2 regions of the Delftia sp. DT-2 genome follow, and region 2 is predicted to be linked to the other one. Evidence: predicted binding sites of a transcription regulator. Region 2 holds the regulator's gene; the other holds the start of a gene.
What was found. Region 2 encodes HrcA, which represses chaperone genes, less so after heat shock. Its sites were predicted from a motif close to TTAGCACTCNNNNNNNNNGAGTGCTAA; they were not measured.
Positions count from the first base shown of each region.

Region 1: a site for HrcA is predicted at 2,121-2,147, ahead of rpoH (RNA polymerase sigma factor RpoH). Genes of this name have one in related genera too.

Region 1 covers NZ_JAQOTI010000003.1:313,926-324,370, reverse strand. The annotation lists gene PO605_RS06445 (hypothetical protein) at 1-254, shown strand, start outside; gene PO605_RS06440 (helix-turn-helix domain-containing protein) at 218-553, opposite strand; gene PO605_RS06435 (HAD domain-containing protein) at 620-1,096, shown strand; gene rpoH (RNA polymerase sigma factor RpoH) at 2,178-3,122, shown strand; gene PO605_RS06425 (Bug family tripartite tricarboxylate transporter substrate binding protein) at 3,219-4,211, shown strand; gene PO605_RS06420 (sterol desaturase family protein) at 4,245-4,991, shown strand; gene PO605_RS06415 (fatty acid desaturase) at 4,988-5,923, shown strand; gene PO605_RS06410 (iron-containing redox enzyme family protein) at 5,939-7,891, shown strand; gene PO605_RS06405 (DUF6999 family protein) at 7,891-8,868, shown strand; gene PO605_RS06400 (Crp/Fnr family transcriptional regulator) at 9,096-9,791, shown strand; gene PO605_RS06395 (helix-turn-helix domain-containing protein) at 9,788-10,243, opposite strand; gene PO605_RS06390 (hypothetical protein) at 10,394-10,445, shown strand, end outside.
Region 2 covers NZ_JAQOTI010000007.1:242,505-252,949, reverse strand. The annotation lists gene PO605_RS14570 (methyl-accepting chemotaxis protein) at 1-400, opposite strand, end outside; gene PO605_RS14565 (site-2 protease family protein) at 577-1,254, shown strand; gene PO605_RS14560 (tryptophan--tRNA ligase) at 1,330-2,622, shown strand; gene PO605_RS14555 (response regulator transcription factor) at 2,718-3,431, shown strand; gene PO605_RS14550 (FecR family protein) at 3,428-5,218, shown strand; gene PO605_RS14545 (CHASE2 and HATPase_c domain-containing protein) at 5,246-7,624, shown strand; tRNA gene PO605_RS14540 (tRNA-Arg) at 7,704-7,780, opposite strand; tRNA gene PO605_RS14535 (tRNA-Ile) at 7,959-8,037, opposite strand; gene hrcA (heat-inducible transcriptional repressor HrcA) at 8,105-9,109, opposite strand; gene PO605_RS14525 (NAD kinase) at 9,140-10,036, shown strand; gene recN (DNA repair protein RecN) at 10,039-10,445, shown strand, end outside.

The DNA.
Region 1 (10,445 bases), on a different contig from region 2:
GCGATGGTAGTGCCGCCCTGTCTTTGGGCCTTCTGCTCTTGTCCAAGGCAGGTGCTTCCCTGCCGGAGGATCTTTCCAGAGAAGCGGATATGGCCAGTTTGCACGAGGTCTTGACGCTGCTGAGCATCTCCGTAGACCATGAAATAGTCAGCAGACTACTTCGTCGAGAAGATGGGACATCGGGGGCAGGATTCATGCAAAGCCTGCGCGAGCTTGTTCAGCTGAACTCACTCACAGAGCCATTCTCCATGTGATCCTGCACCATGCGTTGAAGATCAAGCTGTACTGTATCTGTGATCAGCTTGATCGACGCCTCGTCCAAGTTAACGCAGTATGCAGCTGCGATGAGCGTCAATGGATGAATTTGCAAGCTTTCGGCCAATGCCTCAATAACGCGAACGCTCGGTATCTGATGGCCTTGCTCAACTCTGCTCATGTGACGCCTGCTGGTTGCCATCAGCATGTCCTCTTGCGTCAAACCGCGCAGGGCACGCAGCTGTCGAAGCGCGTGGCCAAAGTCGGCTCGAGTGGGAACATGTTTGCGAGGCTGCATCGCCTCGATTTCCGCCCAGTGAGACCAAAAAGACCACGACCAACTAGTCTCATCTAAGGTTTTGCTATGTCCCTGCCATCAATCGCAGCCCCCATAGTTTTCCTTGACTTCGATGGGGTGCTGCACCCTGAGTTCTGTCACGAGTCAAAGCACTTCTGCTGCCTGCCGTTGATGGAAGATCTCCTGCGTCAAGCGTCGACATGTTTGGTGGTGATTTCAAGTACCTGGCGCTTGCAAGCGCCAGTTGAGAAGCTTCGAAAGCACTTCTCACCAGACATCGCGGACAGAATTTTGGGCGTCACCCCCCACTATCCCGAGCTGCGTGATGTTCCAAACACTTTGCTGGGCTACCACCGTCAAGCTGAATGCCGGGCTTGGCTGTGGGCTAACAATTCAGCCCACCTGCCTTGGCTGGCAGTGGACGACCGTCCTTGGCTGTTCATGCCATTTTGCGGCTCCCTGTTCGTGACCAACGGCCTCGAAGGCGTTACTGAAGGCGTCGCACCACAGCTTGCTGCTCGCCTTCATCGGCTCACCAGCTGATGACATCCACACTGAAATGTGGCCGCATAGCGCCTGCACTCAGACACCGTGATCTGCTGAAAATTTAATCACAACCTGCGGATAGTTCAACACTCAGTGAGAAGCGGCGGGAAGAGTTCAAAATTCAGAGGGTTTCCAGCCGAGGAGTTCAAAACTGAGAGGCAAAAAGCGTTGTCGAGATAAGGACCTGCGTTCGCCCCGCTGAGCGTGTGAACCTTTCGATATCCCTCAGGGATCTGCCATAGAAGGTGCAAAAAATGCAGCCGCACCGAGGTGATCCAGTGTCGATGTTCACCGAGGGTTGTCTCTGCACATGAGGCAGATCAGGGACTTACATGTACCTGGACCGCCCAGTCTGGACCCGCTGTGACTCTCATAGCGAGTTGAACTTTTCGCAACTCCTGACCTGTCGGAGCCTGGGAGGGCGTCTTACCGACTGATTCGATGCTCCCACAGAGATCCGCTGCTGCGCAGGGCGCAGGGCGCAGGGCGCAGGGCGCAGGGCGCAGGGCGCAGGGCGCAGGGCGCAGGGCGCAGGGCGCAGGGCGCAGGGCGAAGGGCGAAGGGCGAAGGGCGAAGGGCGAAGGGCGAAGGGCGAAGGGCGAAGGGCGAAGGGCGAAGGGCGAAGGGCGAAGGGCGAAGGGCGAAGGGCGAAGGGCGAAGGGCGAAGGGCGAAGGGCGAAGGGCGAAGGGCGAAGGGCGAAGGGCGAAGGGCGAAGGGCGCAGGGCGCAGGGCGCAGGGCGCAGGGCTCGCGAATGTAAGCCATGGGATAGGCACCTCAAAACTTGGCATTTCTCGGCCCTGATCACTCGCCAGGCAAGTTCAGAGTGCAAAAATATTCATTTAAATCAATGACTTACGAAGCGAATCGACAAGAAATTAGTTCAAAACTGAGTGAGAAAAGTTCAAAACTCGGTGGGAATCGACAGCAGGGTTTCCAAAAATCGCTCAGACTAGCCAGAAGCGACTTTTGCAGTGCCGAAGATTTCTGCAACCGACTGAAAAACCCGCGGAACTTCGGCTTTAGCACTCAATCCTAACGAGTGCTAATATGAAGGAATGGAAGAAAGGAACTCTGCAATGACAAACGCCTCCGGCTCCATTGCGACCACCTTGGCGCCCGCTAACCCCTGGGCCCTGGTGCCGCCTCTGGGCAATCTGGATGCCTACATTTCCGCGGTCAACCGCCTGCCCATGCTCACCCTCGAGGAAGAGCAGGACTACGCCCGCAAGCTCAAGGAACACAGTGACCTGGACGCCGCAGGGCGTCTGGTGATGTCCCACCTGCGCCTGGTGGTGTCCATCTCGCGCCAGTACCTGGGTTACGGCCTGCCCCATGGCGACCTGATCCAGGAAGGCAATGTCGGCCTGATGAAGGCCGTCAAGCGCTTCGATCCCGATCAGAACGTGCGCCTGGTGAGCTACGCCATGCACTGGATCAAGGCCGAGATCCACGAGTACATCCTCAAGAACTGGCGCATGGTCAAGGTCGCCACGACCAAGGCCCAGCGCAAGCTGTTCTTCAACCTGCGCTCCATGAAGCAGGGCCTGAAGTCCGACGCCGCCATGGCCGAGGACGGCGCCATGCTGCGCGACACGCTGACCTCCGGCGAGATCGACGCCATGGCCGAGAAGCTCAACGTCAAGCGCGAAGAAGTCATGGAGATGGAAACGCGCCTGGCCGGTGGCGACGTGCTGCTGGACCCCTCGCCCAGCGATGATGGCGAGCAGGCCTTCGGTCCCATCGCCTATCTGGCCGACGGCGCACATGAGCCCACGGCCATGATCGAGTCGCGCCAGCGTGACCACCTGGCCACCGACGGCATTGCCATGGCGCTGGATTCGCTGGACGACCGCAGCCGCCGCATCGTCGAGGAGCGCTGGCTCAAGGTCAACGATGACGGCTCGGGCGGCATGACGCTGCATGAGCTGGCCGCCGTGTATGGCGTGAGCGCCGAGCGCATTCGCCAGATCGAGGTGGCTGCCATGAAGAAGATGAAGAAGGCCCTGGCAGAGTTCGCCTGATGGCCTGACGGCCTGGGCTGACAGGCCGCTTCAAGACAAACCCGGATAATCTCCGGGTTTTTTATTGCCCGCAGCCTTTGCGGCCCCCACGCCCCCATGCCCGCCAGCGCCATCTCGCCACTACGCCGCCTCTTCGCCAATGCCTTGGCCACCGCCCTGGCTTCGGCCCTGCTGCCTTGCGCCGCCTTGGCGGGCGACCAGTGGCCCAGCAGCCCCCTGCATCTGATCGTGGGCTTTCCCGCGGGCTCCTCGCCCGACCTCACGGCGCGCGCCCTGGCCGAGCCGCTGGAAAAGCGCCTGGGCCAGCCCGTCATCGTCGAGAACAAGGTGGGAGCAGGCGGCAACATTGCAGGCGAGCAGGTGGCCCGTGCGCGCGACGGCCATACCTTCAGCGTGATGATCAACGGCAACCTGACGATTGCCCGCCTGCTCAACCCCGCTGTGCGCTACGACCCTGTGAAGGACCTGCAGCCCGTCAGCCTGATCGGCGTGGCGCCCCTGGTGCTGGTGGCACCGGCCGGCGCGCCCGAGGGTCGGGCCTTCCTGGAGGCCGCTGCCCAGGCCGGCAGCCGCTGGAGCTACGGCTCGCCCGGCGTGGGCACCGTGGGCCACCTGGGCATGGAGCTGCTCAAGAGCCGCTCCGCGCTCAGGCCCGAGCACATTCCCTATCCCGGCTACCCGCAGGTGTTCAACGCCATCCAGGGCGGCGACCTGCAGTTGTCCATGCTGCCGCCCGCGCTGGCCATGGCCCAGGTCCAGGCCGGCAAGCTGCGCGGCGTGGCCGTGACCTCGGCCACGCGCAGCCCGCTGGCGCCGGGCCTGCCCAGCCTCAAGGAGCTGGGCGTGGGCGATTTCGACCTGGAGATCTGGAACGCCGTGGCCGCGCCCAAGGCCATGCCCGCCGCCCATGTGCACAAGCTGGCCGAGGCCGTGAGCGAGATCGTGCGCTCGCCCGAGATGCGCGCGCGCCTGGCCGCCCAGGGCTGGCAGGCCGTGGGCAGCTCGCCCGAAGGCCTGGCCCTGCGCATGCGCCAGGACGTGGCGACGCTGGGCCGCATCATCCGCGAACAGGGCATACGCGCACAATGATGCGCCCAGTGACGTGCTCTCTTTGACACCCCCATGACCGCAGCCCAAGCCTTTACCGAACTCAATGCCTGGCAGGTCATGGCCTGGGGTCTGGCCTTCTTTGGCGTGCTCTACCTGGCCGGCGGCTGGGGCATGTCGGCGCTCACGCGCTGGCTGCAGCGGCGCGGCGTGGGCCGCGTGCTGGACACGCGCCCGCTCAAGCCCGACCAGTTGCAGCGCGAATGGCGCCAGTCGCTGCATTCGGTGCTGATCTTCGGCATCGGCATGATCGTGCCCTGGGGCCTTCTGCAATTGGGGTGGGCGCGGCTGGAGCCCGATGCAGGCCCCTGGCGCATTGCCATCGAAGTCGTGGTGCTGCTGATCTGGAACGATGTGCATTTCTGGATCAACCACCGCCTGCTGCACACGCGGCTGCTGGGGCGCTTTCATGGCGACCACCACCGCTCCATCGTCACCACGCCGTGGTCCACCTACAGCTTCCATCCCATCGAGGCGCTGATGCTGGGCAACGTCATCCTGCTGCCCATGGTGGTGCACGACTTCAGTTTCTGGTCGCTGGCCTCGGTGCCCGTGCTCAGCCTGCTGCTGAACGTCATAGGCCACTCCAACTACGACTTCTTTCCCGGGGTGTCCGACACGCATGCGCTGGCCGCCAGCCGGCGCCACCATCTGCACCATGCCCGGCCCAATGGCAACTACGGCTTTGCGCTGGCCTTCATGGACCGGCTGATGCGCACGCGCGTGGCACTGCCCGCCACGGCCCGGCCCAGGACGGAATGAGCCGACCGCCTGCTCGCCACGTCCAGCCACGGCTGCCCCGGCTGCGCCACGGGCGCGACCTGCAGTCGCTGGCCTATCTGGTGGCGCTGCCGCTGATCGTGTGGTGGCAGTGGCAGCATGGCTGGAACCTGTGGCTCTACGGGATCGAGCTGTTCCTCACGCTGGGCGTGGGCGTCATCCACCACAACCACACGCATTTGCGCATGTGGCGCGGGCGCTGGGCCAACCGCTTCACCGACTACTGGCTCACCCTGCTGCAAGGCCACCCGACCTTCGTGTTCTGGCCCGCCCATGTGGCCAACCACCACCGCTTCCGCCACGGCCCGCGCGACATGGCACGCACCTACCGCTTCGGCGGCGACCACAACCATCTGCTGGGCTACCTGCTCCACCCGCTGCAGGCCGGCTGGGTGCTGTACCCGCTGTTCCTGCGCTGGCTGGGCCAGCTGCGGCGGCATTGGCCCGGCGCCTTTCGCTACTGCATGGGCCAGTACCTGCTGTGGCTGGGCAGCTGGGCGCTGCTGCTGTCGCTGGATTGGCAAAAGGCCTTGCTGCTGGTGATCGTTCCCCAGTTGCATGGCCTGCACTGGCTGCTGGCCACCAACTACCTGCAGCACGCCCATGCCGATGGCCGGCCACTGACGCGCGGCCAGCGGATGGACAGCGCCACGCCACTGAACTACGCGCGCAATTTCGAGGGCTGGGTCAATCCGCTGCTGTTCAACATCGGCCTGCACACGGCCCACCACGAGCGGCCCCAGGCCCACTGGTCCGAGCTCACGCGCCTGCACAGCGAACACTACCGCCAGCGCGTGGCCCCTGCGCTCAACGAAGGCGGACTGCTACCCTACATGGCCCGCGTCTTCGTGCTCGGCACGGTCTGGCCGCCGGCGCGCACGCGTGCGCAAATGCCTCCCGGAACATACGACTGATACGACCCTGAACCCATGCCCGTCGCCTATTCCAACGTCTATCTGCATGCCGCAGGCATGTTCCTGCCCGGTGAACCCGTGGACAACGCAGGCATGGATGCCTACGTGGCGCCGCTCAACCGCCTGTCCGAGCGCCTCAAGCGCCGCATCCTGGCCGAGAACGGCATTGTCCAGCGCCACTACGCCATCGACGCCGAAGGCCGCACCGTCCACAGCAACACGGCCATGGCCGCCCAGGCCATCCAGGACTGCCTGGCACAGGCCGGGCGCGCGCTGGGCGATGTCGGCTTCCTGGCCAGCGGCTCGTCGGGCGGCGATGCGCTCATGCCCGGCTTTGCCAGCATGATCCAGGGCGAGATGGCCGCGCCGCCCATGGAGACCCTGTCCGTGCACGGCGTCTGCGCCGCCAGCGTGGGCGCGCTGCAGGCAGCGGCCCAGGCCGTGGACCGCGCGCCCGACTCGCTGGCCCTGGCCGTGGCCAGCGAAATGCCCTCACGCCTGTTCAAGCGCTCGCGCTTCGCGGCCCAGGGATACAACACGGACTTCGATGCCCACTTCCTGCGCTGGATGCTGTCCGATGGCGCAGGCGCCGCGCTGCTGGGCGGCCCTCAGGCCCTGCCCCAGGCGCCGGGCCTGCGCCTGAAGCTGCGCTGGACGCACCTGCGCAGCTTTGCGGGCGACTACCCGGTCTGCATGCAGCTGGGCCTGACGCCCGACCGCGCCACCAGCCACCTGGACTTTGCCGCCTGGGGCGAGGCCGAGGCCGCAGGCGCGCTGTCGCTGCGCCAGGACATCCGCCTGCTGCCGCACCTGTTCGATGTCTGCATCCACGAATACGCCCACCTGGCGCACACGGGCTGGGTGCCCGAGCGCGGCATCGACCATTTCCTGTGCCACTACTCGTCGGAGCGCTTCATCCCCGTGGTCGATGAGCTGCTGGGCAAGGCCCAGCTCGGCATCCCGCGCGAGCGCTGGTGGAGCAATCTGGCCTGGCGTGGCAACACGGGCGCGGCCTCCATCTTCGTGATGCTGTCCGAGTTCCTGCGCACGGAATCGGCACGCCTGAAGCACGGCGACACCGTGCTGTGCTTCATTCCCGAATCGGGCCGCTTCACGGCCGGCTACATGCTGCTGGAAGTGGAGGATGCGGCCCAGGCTCCCGCCGCCACCCCGGCCAAGGCCGCAGCACGCAGTGCCACCGCCGAAGCTCCCGCTGCCCCGGACCTGCTGCCCGATGTCTCCACCATCGCCCCGCCCCACGACCCGAACCAGGCCCCGGCCACGCTGGCGCCGCTGCTGACCGAACTGGCCAGCCTCTGGCAGGACTACCGCTCGCGCGTGTGGCGCACGCCGCTGCTGCAGCGCATACGCACAGGCAGGCTGCAGACGGCGGACTACGTGCGCTGGATGAGCCACTGGGTTCCCCAGGTGCGCGAGGGCAGCCTGTGGATGCGCGAGGGCGCGGCCTCGCTGACCGGCGAGCACGCGGCGCTGGCTGCGCTGATCGACGTGCATGCGGGCGAGGAGCAGAACGACTTCCGCATCCTGCACGAGGACTACCTCAAGGCCGGCGGCACCGAGACCGACCTCACCCGCCTGCGCCGCAACCCCGGCGGCGAGGCGCTCAACGCCTATCTGCACGGCCTGGCCGCCACGCCCAATCCGGTCGGCCTGCTGGGCGCCATCTACATCATCGAAGGCACGGGCCAGCGCATCGTGCCCAGCCTGCTGCCGCTGCTGCGCGCCAGCCTGCCGCTGCCGCCCGATGCCTTCCGCTTCCTGGAATACCACGGCGCCAACGACGAACACCACCTGGAGCGCTGGCTCATGGCCGTGCAGATGGTGATGGCGCTGGACGGCACAGACGGCAGCGGGGGCACGGCGGCGCAGGCCATCGTGCGCACCGCGCGCCACACGGCGGCGCTGTACCTGATGCAGTTCGAGCATGTCCTGCCCGAGGAGCACTGATGCAACCACCAGACTTCATCGAACCGCCCCACGACGAGCGCGACCCCAGCCCCTGGCGCGCGCTGTACCTGGACCAGAGCACGCCGCTGCCCGACGACGTCAAGGCCGCCTGGCTGCGTGACTGCAGCAGCGGCTCGCGCCAGTACCTGCTGCCCTTCCTGCGGCCGCTGGCACGCACCAGCATCGTGCTCATCCAGATCCTCAAGGTGCTGCTGCCGCGCAACTGGGCGCACTCCAGGCTGCTGCACCGGCTGCTGGCCTTCAGCATGAACCGCTTCGTCTCGCCCGAGGCCAACTGGCTCATCCTGCGCCATTTCCACCTGGGCTCGCAGATCCTGGCCTTTGTCGCGGCCAATGCGCCCACGCCCGTGTCCACCACACCGCTGGAGCCAGGCAGCATCGACGACATCAGGGACGACCTGTTCCTCAGGCACGACCTGAACCTGTTCAACTTCGTCATCCGCCTGAACAACGCGCTGCGCGCCGCAGGCCAGGAACTGCAGCCCGTGGCCGAGCCCGACTTCTCCATGCTGCGCAACCCGCCCCTGCGCCTGGAGGACATGCCGCGCGGGCGCCTGAACCTGCTGGACCTGCAAAGCGCCATCGAGGTCTACACGCCCGTCTACCAGCTGCTGCTGACCGACAACGACTTCTGGCGCGCCAGCAACTCGCTGCAGCTGGACGAGACCGTGGCCATCTATGCGGCCAAGATCCTCGCCTCGCCCGAGCACCTGGTCATGCTCAACAACAAGCACCCGCTGGTGCCCCTGTCCACCCTGCGCGCCGGCCACCGCCTGGTGCTGCACGGCCTGTCCACCGAAATGCTGCACTGCCTGCTGATGAAGGTCGCCAGCGGCGACATCCCCCTGCCCGCACGCGAGCTGGCACGCATGCGCGAAGCCGCCCGCGCCCACGGCAGCGAAACGGCCAGCGGTGCCGACCATGCCAGCAGCGCCAGCAGCACGGCAGCCGTCTGACCCAGGTCAAGGAACAGCGGCGGATTGACGCCATCTGGCGCGAAAACGGTTACATCACGTTGCATTCAGCCGCAGGGCCCGCTAGCCTGCACGGCTTCGCCCTGGCCGCACGCCCGGGTCCCTGCCAGCGCCAGGGCGCCTCCTGCCCTGGCTTGCGGCGCCTTCGAACCGTCCGTGCCATGCCATCGTCGTCCTTTGCGCCTTCAGCCGTACGCTGCAGCGAATGCATGCGTTCGTCGCACTGCCTGCTGGGGCAACTGCCCGAACCCGCCTTCCTGCAATGGCTGCCGCACATCCGCGAACGCGGCCTGGCCAAGGGCCAGAAGCTCCAGGCGCAAGGCTGCGTTGCCCATGAATTCCAGGTGATCAAGCTCGGTTTCGTCCTGGCCATCCGCCGTGGCGGCGACGGCGTGCAGCGGCCCGTGGCACTGTTCGGCAACGGCCACGCGCTGGGCAGCCCGGGCTGGCTGCAGCAGCCCTCGGCCATGCACTTCGAGGCACTGGGCCCAGGGCGCATCTGCTGCGTGGACATCGCCACCATCACGCGCCGCGGCCTGGTCGATGCCGCCTTCGTGCGCGCGCTGGCCACCAGCTACACCTGCAACAACGCCCTGCTGGCGGAATGGGCCCACATCGTCCGCATCCCCGGCGTGCTGCGCCAGCTGGCCGCCACCCTGATGCAACTGGCCGCGCTGCAGTCAAGCATGCTCGTGCGCCTGCCCAGCCAGGGCGCACTGGCCGCCCTGCTGGCCACCACGCGCGAAACCATTGCGCGCAGCCTTGTGCGCCTGGTGCAACTGGGCGCGCTGGAGCGGCCCGACCGATGGCACTGCGTGCTGCAGCCTGCGGTGTTGTTGAGGATCAGTGGGGCGGGTGTGCAGGATGGAGGCGGCGAAGGGCAGACGGCCAGCAAAAAAGACTAGTCTTTTCCAACGTTCTTATGGCCTCCCAACGCCTGCTCCAACCGCTCGATACGGTGAAGAAGTTCTCCGTACCTGGTCTCTGTCTGCGCCTCGAACTCAAGCACCATCCGGCGAAACAGCTGCTCTGGCGCCAGTCCGGTTCTGGCAAGGATTTCCCCCCATCGCCTTGCCGTATCCGCGGTGGCTCGCAAGACCAGATTTGACGCAGGCTCGCCCCCACTGGGCGCTTTTTCATTCTCCGGCGACTCTGTTCCGCTGAGCAACCACTCCAGATCCACAGCGAGCGCGGCAGCCAGGCGCTTGGCAACGTCCGGGCGCGGCTTGGCCCTCCTGGTCTCGTAACGGCTGATCTGTGTGGCTGCAATATCGCTGGCCACGGCCAGTTCGACCTGGGTCAGGTGCAGACGGCTTCGAGCGTCTGCCAGACGGTTCGCGAAATCGGGATTTCCCATGAAGGATTGAAAAAGGCTATCAAAGACTAGTCTTTTGATGTACTATGCATTCACACTCGACAGCAGCCACTGTGCGAGCCCGCTTGCAAGATCCGTATTGCTCAAACACACGGATCTGCTGATTCGCGCCCTTTCAGAAGGAACGAAACCATGTCGGATGATGGCATATCGGCGCCTGCCCGCCAGGCGTGTGCAAGCCCGC
Region 2 (10,445 bases):
CCATGGTGCCCAGCGCGCCCAGCAGGCGGCCGAAGTCGCCCTGCAGCTCGGTCGAAAACTCCTGACTCAGGTCGCCGGCGGCCACCGTTTCGGCAATCAGGATGGCCTGGCCCAGCGGCTGCACGATGCCGCGCCGCAGGCTGAACCAGGCCACCAGGGCCAGTGTGCAGACGGCCGCCCCCAGGCCCAGCACCCACCAGCGCGTGTGCACCAGCGCCTGCTCGGCCACCGTGGTCGCCCCGCCGGCCGCCAGCGCCTGCTCGGCCTGCCCCAGCGAGAGCACCGTGACCGCCATCATCGTGAACACCAGCAGATTGATACCGCCGAACGCAATCACCAGCCGCCAGCCTATCGGCAGCCTGCCCAAGCCCAGTACGCCCACGTGCCACCTCTTGTCCATATGGCCCGAGGGCCTTGGTGAAAAACCTGTTGATTCGCCCATCGCATTGCTGTTTCATTTTGCAACATAGAGGCGGCTGTTGCCAATCCGCGGGAAACCACCATATCCGGTCGGCCGCAGCGCTGCGCACGGGCTCTGGCGGTGCCCAGCGGCAAGGGTGGCCGCCGTCTGAGACAATGCCCGCCGTGGACATCTCCAACCTCATCCAGACCGTACTCATCTATGCCCTGCCCGTGCTCTTCGCGATCACGGTGCACGAGGCTGCCCACGGCTATGCCGCACGCCACTTCGGCGACAACACGGCCGCCATGATGGGACGCATCACGCTCAACCCCATCAAGCACATCGACCCCATCGGCACCATCCTGATGCCGCTGCTGCTGTATTTCGCCACCTCGGGCGCCTTCCTGTTCGGCTACGCCAAGCCCGTGCCCGTGCGCTTCGACCAGTTGCGCAACCCCAAGCGCGACATGATCTGGGTGGCCCTGGCGGGCCCGGCCTCCAATTTCGTGCAGGCGCTGATGTGGGGCGTGCTGCTCGTGGTTCTGGTCGGATCGGGAGTGGGCGAGCGCTTCTTCATTGAAATGTGCCGCGCCGGCATCCTGGTCAATCTGGTGATGTGGGCCTTCAACCTCTTCCCGCTGCCGCCGCTGGACGGCGGGCGCATCCTCGTCGGCCTGCTGCCCTGGCGCCAGGCGCAATGGGTGGCGCGGATCGAACCCTGGGGATTCTTCATCGTCATGGGACTGGTCATCGCCGGCGTGGTCGGCAGCCTGTGGCTGCGGCCGCTGATGGATCTCGGCTATGCCGTGATCGATCTCGCGTTGACGCCGCTGATCGCGCTGCTGCGCTGAACGCGCGGCAGACCCGCCCAGCCTGCCCGTCAGATTCCCTTCTTTTCTCTCTATTGCCTGTCGCAGTCTCCCGTCATGAGCACTATCCGTTTCCTCACCGGCATCACTCCCAGCGGAACCCCGCACCTCGGCAACTATGCCGGCATGCTGCGCCCGGCCATCGCGGCCAGCCGCTCGCGCGAGGTGGAGAACTTCTACTTCCTGGCCGACTACCACGCACTGATCAAGTGCCAGGACCCGGCGCGCGTGCAGCGCTCCACCATCGAGATCGCGGCCAGCTGGCTGGCGGCGGGGCTGGACCCCGAGCATGTGACCTTCTACCGCCAGTCCGACATCCCCGAGATCCCCGAGCTGTGCTGGCTGCTGACCTGCGTGACCGGCAAGGGCCTGCTCAACCGCGCCCACGCCTACAAGGCGGCCGTGGACAAGAACCACGCGGACGGCGCCGAGACCGATGACGGCGTGACTGCCGGCCTGTTCATGTACCCCGTGCTGATGGCTGCCGACATCCTGGCCTTCAACGCCCACAAGGTGCCCGTGGGCCGCGACCAGGTCCAGCACATCGAGATGGCGCGCGACATGGCCTCCAGCTTCAACCACATCTATGGCGGCGAGTTCTTCACGCTGCCCGAGGCACAGGTCGAGGACAACGTGGCCACGCTGCCCGGCCTGGACGGCCGCAAGATGAGCAAGAGCTACAACAACACCATCCCGCTGTTCTCCACGCGCGAGCAGCTGCGCAAGCTCATCGGCAGCATCACCACCGATTCGCGCACGCCCGGCGAGCCCAAGGAAGTCGAGGGCTCGGCCCTGTTCCAGATCTACCAGGGCTTTGCCAGCGAGGAAGAAACCGAGGCGCTGCGCCGCCAGTACGCCGAAGGCATTGCCTGGGGCGACGCCAAGCAGCAGCTGTTCGAGCGCATCGACCGCGAGCTGGCCCCCATGCGCGAACGCTACGAGCACCTGGTGGCCCATCCGGGCGAACTGGAGGACATCCTGCAGGCCGGCGCCACCAAGGCCCGACGCGAGACCCTGCCCCTGATCCGAGAACTGCGCTCGGCCGTCGGCCTGCGCAGCCTGGCCCAGGCCCCCGTGGCCGCCAAGGCCAAGGCCGCGAAGCAGGCCCTGCCCCAGTTCAAGCAATACCGCGAAGCCGACGGCAAGTTCTACTTCAAGCTCGTGGCTGCCGACGGCCAGCTGCTGCTGCAAAGCCTGGGCTTCGACGCCCCCAAGGAAGCCGGCCAGGCCATCGGCCAACTGCAAAGGGAAGGCGAGGCGGCCCTGTCCGCACTGCAGTCCCGGCTGCAGCCCGCCGACGCGCAGTTGGTGCTGGCCGCCCTGCAGCAACTGCGCGATGCTTCGGAGTAAGGGTAAGCTTCGCTTGAGAAACCGCATATTTGCGGGCAGTCTTGCCCGCAAGCCCTGCGCCCGGGATTCTGGCGCTTGCGTGAAAGGACATTGGGATGCGTATCGCTGCTCTGGACGATGATCCGCTGCAACTGGAGATGCTGCGTCAGGTTGCGCTGGAGACGGGCCACAGCTGCCACACCTACCAGACGGGCTCGGCCCTGCAGTTGGAACTGCGCCGCGAGAGCTTCGACCTTCTGATCGTGGACTGGCACCTTCCGGACATGGAAGGAACGGACCTGGTGCGGTGGACGCGCGGCCATGTGAGCCGCGAGCTGCCCATCCTCATCATCACCCACCGCAGCGAAGAGGCCGACATCGTCGAAGGCCTGTCCTGCGGCGCAGACGATTTCATGGTCAAGCCCGTGCGCCACGGCGAGCTGCGCGCGCGCATGGCCGCCCTGCTGCGCCGCGCCTATCCGGTGAATACGCAAAGCGTGCTGGAGTTCGGCCCCTTCCGATTCCTCACCACCACCAACAGCCTGGAAATGAATGGCCAGCCCATCGAGGTGACGCACCGCGAGTACACGCTGGCCCTGACGCTGTTCCAGAACCAGGGCCGCCTGCTGTCGCGCGAACACCTGCGCGAAGCCGTGTGGGGCCACAACGCCGAAGTGCAGTCACGCTCGCTGGACACACATATCTCGCGCCTGCGCGCGCTGCTGAACCTGCGCGCCGGTCAGCCCTACGCCATCAGCGCCGTGTACGGCTACGGCTACCGCCTGGACGTGCCTGACGAGGCATTGCAGGCGGCACCTCAAACACCATGAACAGACTTTTGCTCGCCGCCAGCCTGCGCGGGCCCGTCGCGCGGGCCTGCCTGCTGGCAAGCCTGGCCCTGCTGGGCGCTGCCGCCACACAGGCCCAGATCAAACCCGCCGCCAGCGGCGGCGACATGCTCGCCCACCGCGTGGCCACAGGCGACACCCTGGAACAGCTGGCCAGCCGCTACCTGGGCGATGCACGCCAGTGGACCCAGCTGCAGCAGCACAACGGCGTGGCCAACCCGTACCGTCTGCGGCCCGGCTCCGTGCTGGAGATTCCCGTGCGCCTGCTGCGCGCCGCCGTGGCCTCCGTGGAATTCGTGCAGGGCGATGCGCGCAGCACACGCGCGCTCGACCATCTGGCCGACACGCAAGGCGGCTCGGCCGAAGACGCAGGCCAGGTCCTGCGCAAGGGACAGACGCTGCAGGAAGGCGATCGACTGCAGCTTGCGCCGGACGCCTTTGTGGCCGTGCGCCTGGCCGACGGCTCTTTGGTGCGCGTGCAGTCGCAGTCCGATGTCCTGCTGCGCCAGATGCGCCGCAAGGGCCGGGCCGGCAGCCTGCAGTCCGTGATCGACCTGCGAGAAGGCAGCGTGGAGGCCTCGGTCCCCCCCGAGCAGGGCAATGCCCAGCGCCGCTTCGAAGTGCGCACGCCTGCGGCATCGACCAGCGTGCGCGGCACGCGTTTCCTGGTGCAGACCGATGCGGCAGGCAGGACAGCGGCCGCCGTCGACGAAGGCACGGTCGCCGTGGGCTCTGACGCCTCTGGCGCACCTTCCGGAGATGCGCTGCTGCACCCCGGCCAGGGCGTGGCCGTGACGGCAGACGGCCGCGTCGGCCAACCCCGCCCCATGCTGGGTGCGCCCGACATCACCGCCTGGCCCGCCTTGGCGGAAGACGCCAACTGGATCAGCCTGCCCCTGCCGGCCTTGCCCGGCGCCGTGCGTTACCAGCTGCAGCTGTCGCGCGACGCAGACATGACCCAGGTGCTGCGCAGCGCCAGCTTCCAGGCCACGGCCTCACCGCTGCGCCTGGCAGGCGTGGACGATGGCGACTATGTACTGTCCCTGCGCGGCATCGACGCCCAGGGCATTCCGGGTGCAGCCAGCCGGCGCGCCCTGCGCGTCAAGGCCCATCCCGTGCCGCCGCTGTACGAATCACCGCAGGCCGACGCCACCGTGGGCCTGGGCCGCGCCGGCCTGCAGTGCACCAAGGTGGTGGGCGCCGTGCGCTACCGCATCCAGGTCGTTTCTGCCGATGCCCAGGCCGGCTTTGCCGAACCCGCCATCGACGCGCGCGACCTGAACGACTGCACATTGCCCGCAGCCGCGCTGGCCCGGCTGCCGGCCGGCCGCTATCTTTGGCGCGCCGCCAGCATCCGCACACTGGCCGACGGCAAGCCCGACCAGGGCCCGTTCGCCGCAGCCCAGGCCATGCAGCTGGCGGCCGTGCCGCCCCAGCCCTCGGCCAGCGCGCTGCAGATGGGCGACGGCCCCGCCGAGGGCAGCCGCCAGATCCGCTGGAGTGGCGAGCCCGGCCAGTGCTACCACGTGATGGTGGCGCGCGACCAGGAGTTCACCGCGCCGCTGGTTGACCTCTGGACCGACCAGCCGCAATGGAGCACCGAGGACCTGCCCGCAGGCAGCTACTACCTGCGGCTGCAGATCGAGGACGCCAACGGCCTGCGCAGCGATTTCTCGGCCGCACGCCAGTTCCGCACCGGCAGCTGGATCGTCGATGCCAGCGGCGAGATGATGCAATCGGGCAGCGGAGAGCGCCTGCAGCGCCAGTAACCGCACCCGTTCAATCCTTGACCGCGCTTGTCCACCCTGCCGCCTTCGCCTGACAGTCCCGCCACGCCGGCGCAGCAGGTGCAGCCGGCGCCCGCGCGTGGCCGGGGGCTGCGGCGGGACTGGCTGCTGCTGGCGGCGGGACTGCTGTCCCTGGTGTTCTGGCTCAGCGGTGACGGGCAGCTGGAGCGCATCAACGGACTGGTGCAGGACACGGCCAGCTGGCTGCACCGCCCCAAGGCATCTCAGGACATCGTCATCGTGGCCATCGACGATGCCAGCATCGACGCCATAGGCCGCTGGCCCTGGAGGCGTGCCCTGCACGCGGGCCTGCTGGAGCGCATCAGCCAGGCCCCGCCGCGCGCCATCGGCCTGGACGTGATGCTCAGCGAAGAAGATCTGGACTATCCCGGCGATGACCTGCTGCTGGCGCGCGTCCTGCAGCGCAGCGGCCGCACCGCCTTGCCCGTGGCGCCGGGCACGGATCCGCTGCCGGCCTTTGCACAGGCTGCGGCAGCGCTGGGCCACACCCAGCTGCCCGTGGATTCCGACGGCGCCGTGCGCAGCTTCCATGCCATTGAAGGCAGCGCGCAGCAGCCCTGGTGGCACATGGCGCTGGCCCTGCACTGCGTGGGCCAGCACGGCCGCGCATGCGCCCGCCCCGAACCCGTGCCGCCGCTGGACCCCGGCACACCCGCATGGCAGCGCCGCCAGCGGGAGATCATTGCCTTCGCACAGGCCAGGCCCGAGCAGGGCGCGCGTGACCGCTCGCCCTTCACCACCTATTCGTACATCGACGTGCTGCGCGGCCGCATTCCTGCTGCGGCATTTCGCGGCAAATACGTGCTCATAGGAACGACGGCCGCCGGACTGGGAGCGCAGTTCACCGCACCGCTGGGTGCCAGCGCGCGCCCCATCTCCAGCGTGGAAATGCTGGCCCATGTGCTCAACGGCAGCCTGCAGGGCTCGCACGTACACCGCGCTTCGGCGGGGCTGGACCGTGCGCTCAACACCGCAGCCGTGCTGCTGGCCCTGCTGGCCCTGGCCTGGCTGGGCCCTTCGGGCGGCATGCTGGCCTGCGCGCTGCTGGCCCTGGCCTGCCTGTCGCTGGCCGGGCTGGCACCACGCATCTGGCAGGTGCAGACGGCCCCTGCCGCAGCCCTGCTGGGCCTGGCCCTGGCCTATCCGCTGTGGAGCTGGCTGCGCCTGCGCGCCGCCGCCCGCTTTCTGGCACTGGAACTGCGAGACCTGCAGGGCCAGGGCCTGCCCACCGCGCTGCGCCTGGGCGGCGACCTGCTGGACCAGCGCATTGCCGCCGTCGAGCAGGCTTCGCGGCAACTACGCGCCCTGCATCATTTCGTCAGCGAAAGCCTGCGCCAGCTGCCCTCGCCCACCTTTGTCTGCGACCGCCAGGGCCATGTGCTGCTGGCCAATGCCGCGGCCCATGCCTATGCGCGCAGCCTGGATCACGACCTGCGCGCTGGCGACTCCCTTCCCAGGCTGCTCGATGGCCTGCGGGCGCTGGACACGGCGCCCGGCCCACAAGCCGGCAGCCCACTGCTCACGGCCAGGGCGCTTGCCGCCGGCGGCCTGCCGCTCAGCAGCGAGGGGCGCGACGGCCGCGGCCGCAGCCTGATGCTGCTGGTCCAGGCCTTCGAGGCTCCGCCCACCGCAGGCTGGCTGATCACCCTGGTCGATATCAGCGATCTGCGCAGCGCCCAGGCCCAGCGCGACCAGGCCATGCAGTTCATCTCGCACGACATACGGGCGCCCGTGGCATCCATCATCACCTTGCTGGAGATGCAGCGTGGTTCCGTACAAGCGCCCGACCTGGGCATGCTGCTCCCGCGCATCGAAGGCTATGCCCAGGCCTCCCTGCAGCTGGCCGACGATTTCGTGCACCTGGCTCGTGCCCAGCAGCAGGCGCTGCGCCAGCAGCAGCTGGACCTGGGCCTGGTGCTGGACCAGGCCGTGGAAAGCTGCTGGGCCCAGGCCAGCGCCGCCCATGTGCAGCTGGAATTCAGCCTGCCCGAGCAGGAATGCCCCGTGCTGGGCGACCCGGGCATGCTCCACCGCGCAGCCGTCAACCTGATCGGCAACGCCATCAAGTACGGAGCGCACGGGCAACAGGCAAGCGGCGCCACGGTGCAATGCCTGCTGCTGCAGGACGCCGGCCATTGCCGCATCGCCATCCGGGACCACGGACCCGGCATGGATGCGCAGGCCGTCGCCCGCCTGAGCCAGCCCTTCGAGCGCCTGGACCACCATCAGCACCTGGACGGCGCAGGCCTTGGGCTGGCCTTTGTCCGCACCGTGGCTGCCCGCCATGGCGGGCAGCTGCAGATAGAAAGCGCGCCAGGCCAGGGAAGCACCTTCAGCATCGTGCTGCCGAAGGCGCAGCAAGCCTGACCGGGGGTGTCATCCCGGCGGGTGGCCCGTGAAAACGAAAAAGCCCTGAAGTCTTTTAACTTCAGGGCTTTGCGTTTTTTGGTGCGGCTGGCAGGAATCGAACCCACGACCCCTTGGTTCGTAGCCAAGTACTCTATCCAGCTGAGCTACAGCCGCAACGCTTCGCATTGTAGCAGCGGGTTTTGGAGCTTCCAGGCAAAAGCGCCATATTTCTGCAAAAAACCTGGAAGTCGCATTCAATGGCAGCCAGGCGCAGCCATGCCAGCCGGCAGCGTCGCGCCCAGCAAAAAAGCCTGCCGCCCGGAAAGGCGGCAGGCTTTCTCATACCAATGGATGGTAGGGCCTCCCAGAGTCGAACTGGGCACCAACGGATTATGAGTCCGCTGCTCTAACCAAGCATGAGCTAAGGCCCCTGATTCACCAGGGCAGCGCGGATGCACGCCATGGCAAACGGCTATTGTAGATCCTAACCTGCGCGGCTCAGCGCTTGTGGCTCAGCGCGTTGCTGACCAGCTTGGAGGTGATGTCCACGATCTGGATCATGCGGTCGTAGTGCATGCGGGTGGGGCCGATCACGCCCAGCGTGCCCACCACCTTGCCATCGAGCTCGTAGGGCGCGCTGACCACGGACAGCTCCTCGAAGGGCACGACCTGACTTTCGCCCCCGATGTAGATGCGCACACCTTCGGCCTGGCTGGAGAAATCCAGCAGTCTGAGGATCTGGGTCTTTTGCTCGAACAGGTCGAAGGCGCGGCGCAGATTGCCCATGTCGCTGGAGAAATCACTGACCGACAGCAGGTTGCGTTCGCCCGCGATGACCACGTCCTCCTGGGCACTGGTCATGGCCTCCGTGCCCACGTTGACGGCTGCCTGCATGAGGGTGGCCACCTCGCCGCGCAAAAGCTCGACCTCGCCCTTGAGGCGCTCGCGCACCTCTTCCATGGCCAGGCCTGCGTAGTGGCTGTTGAGAAAGTTCGATGCCTCGATCAGCTGGGAGGCTGAGTAATCCACGTCGGTGAAGATGACGCGGTTTTGCACGTCACCGTCGGGCGAGACGATGATGACCAGAAAGCGCCGCTCCGACAGTCGCACGAATTCGATGTGCTTGAACACCGAGGTGCGGCGCGGCACCAGCACCACGCCCACGAACTGGGAAAGGCTGGACAGCAGGTTGGCGGCGTTGGCGATGACTTTCTGCGGCTGCTCGGGCACGAGCTCGGGCGTCACGATATCTGCACGGTCCGCCGTGAGCATGGTGTCCACGAACAGCCGGTAGCCCCGGGCGGTCGGAATGCGGCCGGCCGAGGTGTGCGGACTGATGATCAACCCCAGGTCTTCGAGGTCAGCCATCACATTGCGTATCGTGGCAGGCGACAATTCAAGCCCCGACGCACGCGACAGGGTCCGCGAGCCCACAGGCTGGCCGTCAGCGATGTAACGCTCGATCAGCGCTTTGAGCAACAACTTGGCACGTTCGTCGAGCATGTGATGATTTTAATGATGTAATTTCCAGAAATGACGTCCACGTTTCGCCACGTTGCCTTGATCGGGAAATACCACGCTCCCAGCGCAAGCGCCCCGTCCGAGAATGCCAGCAACGCGCTCGAGCGCATTGCGGACTTCCTCAGGCGCCAGGGCTGCGAAGTCGTGCTTGATACCCAATCGGCCCTGCACGCAGGGCTCACAGACTACCCCACCCTCGATGTCGATGGCCTGGGCAGGCATTGCGACCTGGGCCTGGTCGTCGGCGGCGACGGCACCATGCTCGGCGTGAGCCGGCACCTGGCGCAATACGGAACGCCCCTGATCGGGGTGAACCAGGGCCGCCTGGGCTTTGTCACCGACATCGCGCTGGAGGACTTCGAGGCCACGCTCACGCCCATGCTGCAGGGCGAGTACGAAGAGGACCTGCGTCCCCTGATGTGCGCCCGCGTGATCCGCGACGGCGAATGCGTGTTCGAGGCCCTGGCCATGAACGACGTGGTGGTCAACCGCGGCGGCACCTCCGGCATGGTGGAGTTGCGCATCGAGGTCGGCGGCCGCTTTGTCTCCAACCAGCGCGCCGACGGCCTGATCGTGGCCACGCCCACGGGCTCCACGGCCTATGCGCTGTCCGCCGGCGGGCCGATGATGCATCCCTCCATCCCCGCCTGGGTGATGGCACCCATTGCGCCGCACAACCTGTCCAATCGCCCCATCGTGCTGTCCGATGCCAACGAGGTCACGATCGAAGTCGTGGCCGGGCGCGATGTCAGCGCCAATTTTGACATGCAGTCGCTGGCCTCGCTGCAGCACGGCGACCGCATCCTCGTGAGCCGCGCCCACCACAGCGTGCGCTTTCTGCACCCCAAGGGCTGGAACTACTTCGCCACGCTGCGCAAGAAACTGGGCTGGAACGAGGGAGGCGCCTGACCATGGCGCTCAAGCGCATCGTGCTGCGCGACTTCGTGATCGTGCAGGCCCTGGATCTGGACTGGCATGCGGGCTTCACCGTGCTGACCGGGGAGACCGGCGCCGGCAAATCCATCCTGATCGACGCATTGCAGCTGGCCCTGGGCGCCCGCGCCGACGCCGACGTGGTGCGCGAAGGCTGCCCCCAGGCCGACATCTGCGTGGAGTTCGACGGCTGCGCGCGGCTGCGCCCCTGGCTGGAGGCGGCAGGCCTGGCCTGCGAGGACAACAGCCTGCTGCTGCGGCGCACAGTGGACACCCAGGGCCGCAGCCGCGCCTGGATCAACGGCACGCCGGCCACGGCCACGCAGCTGCGCGCACTGGGCGAGCAGTTGATCGACATCCACGGCCAGCATGCCTGGCAAAGCCT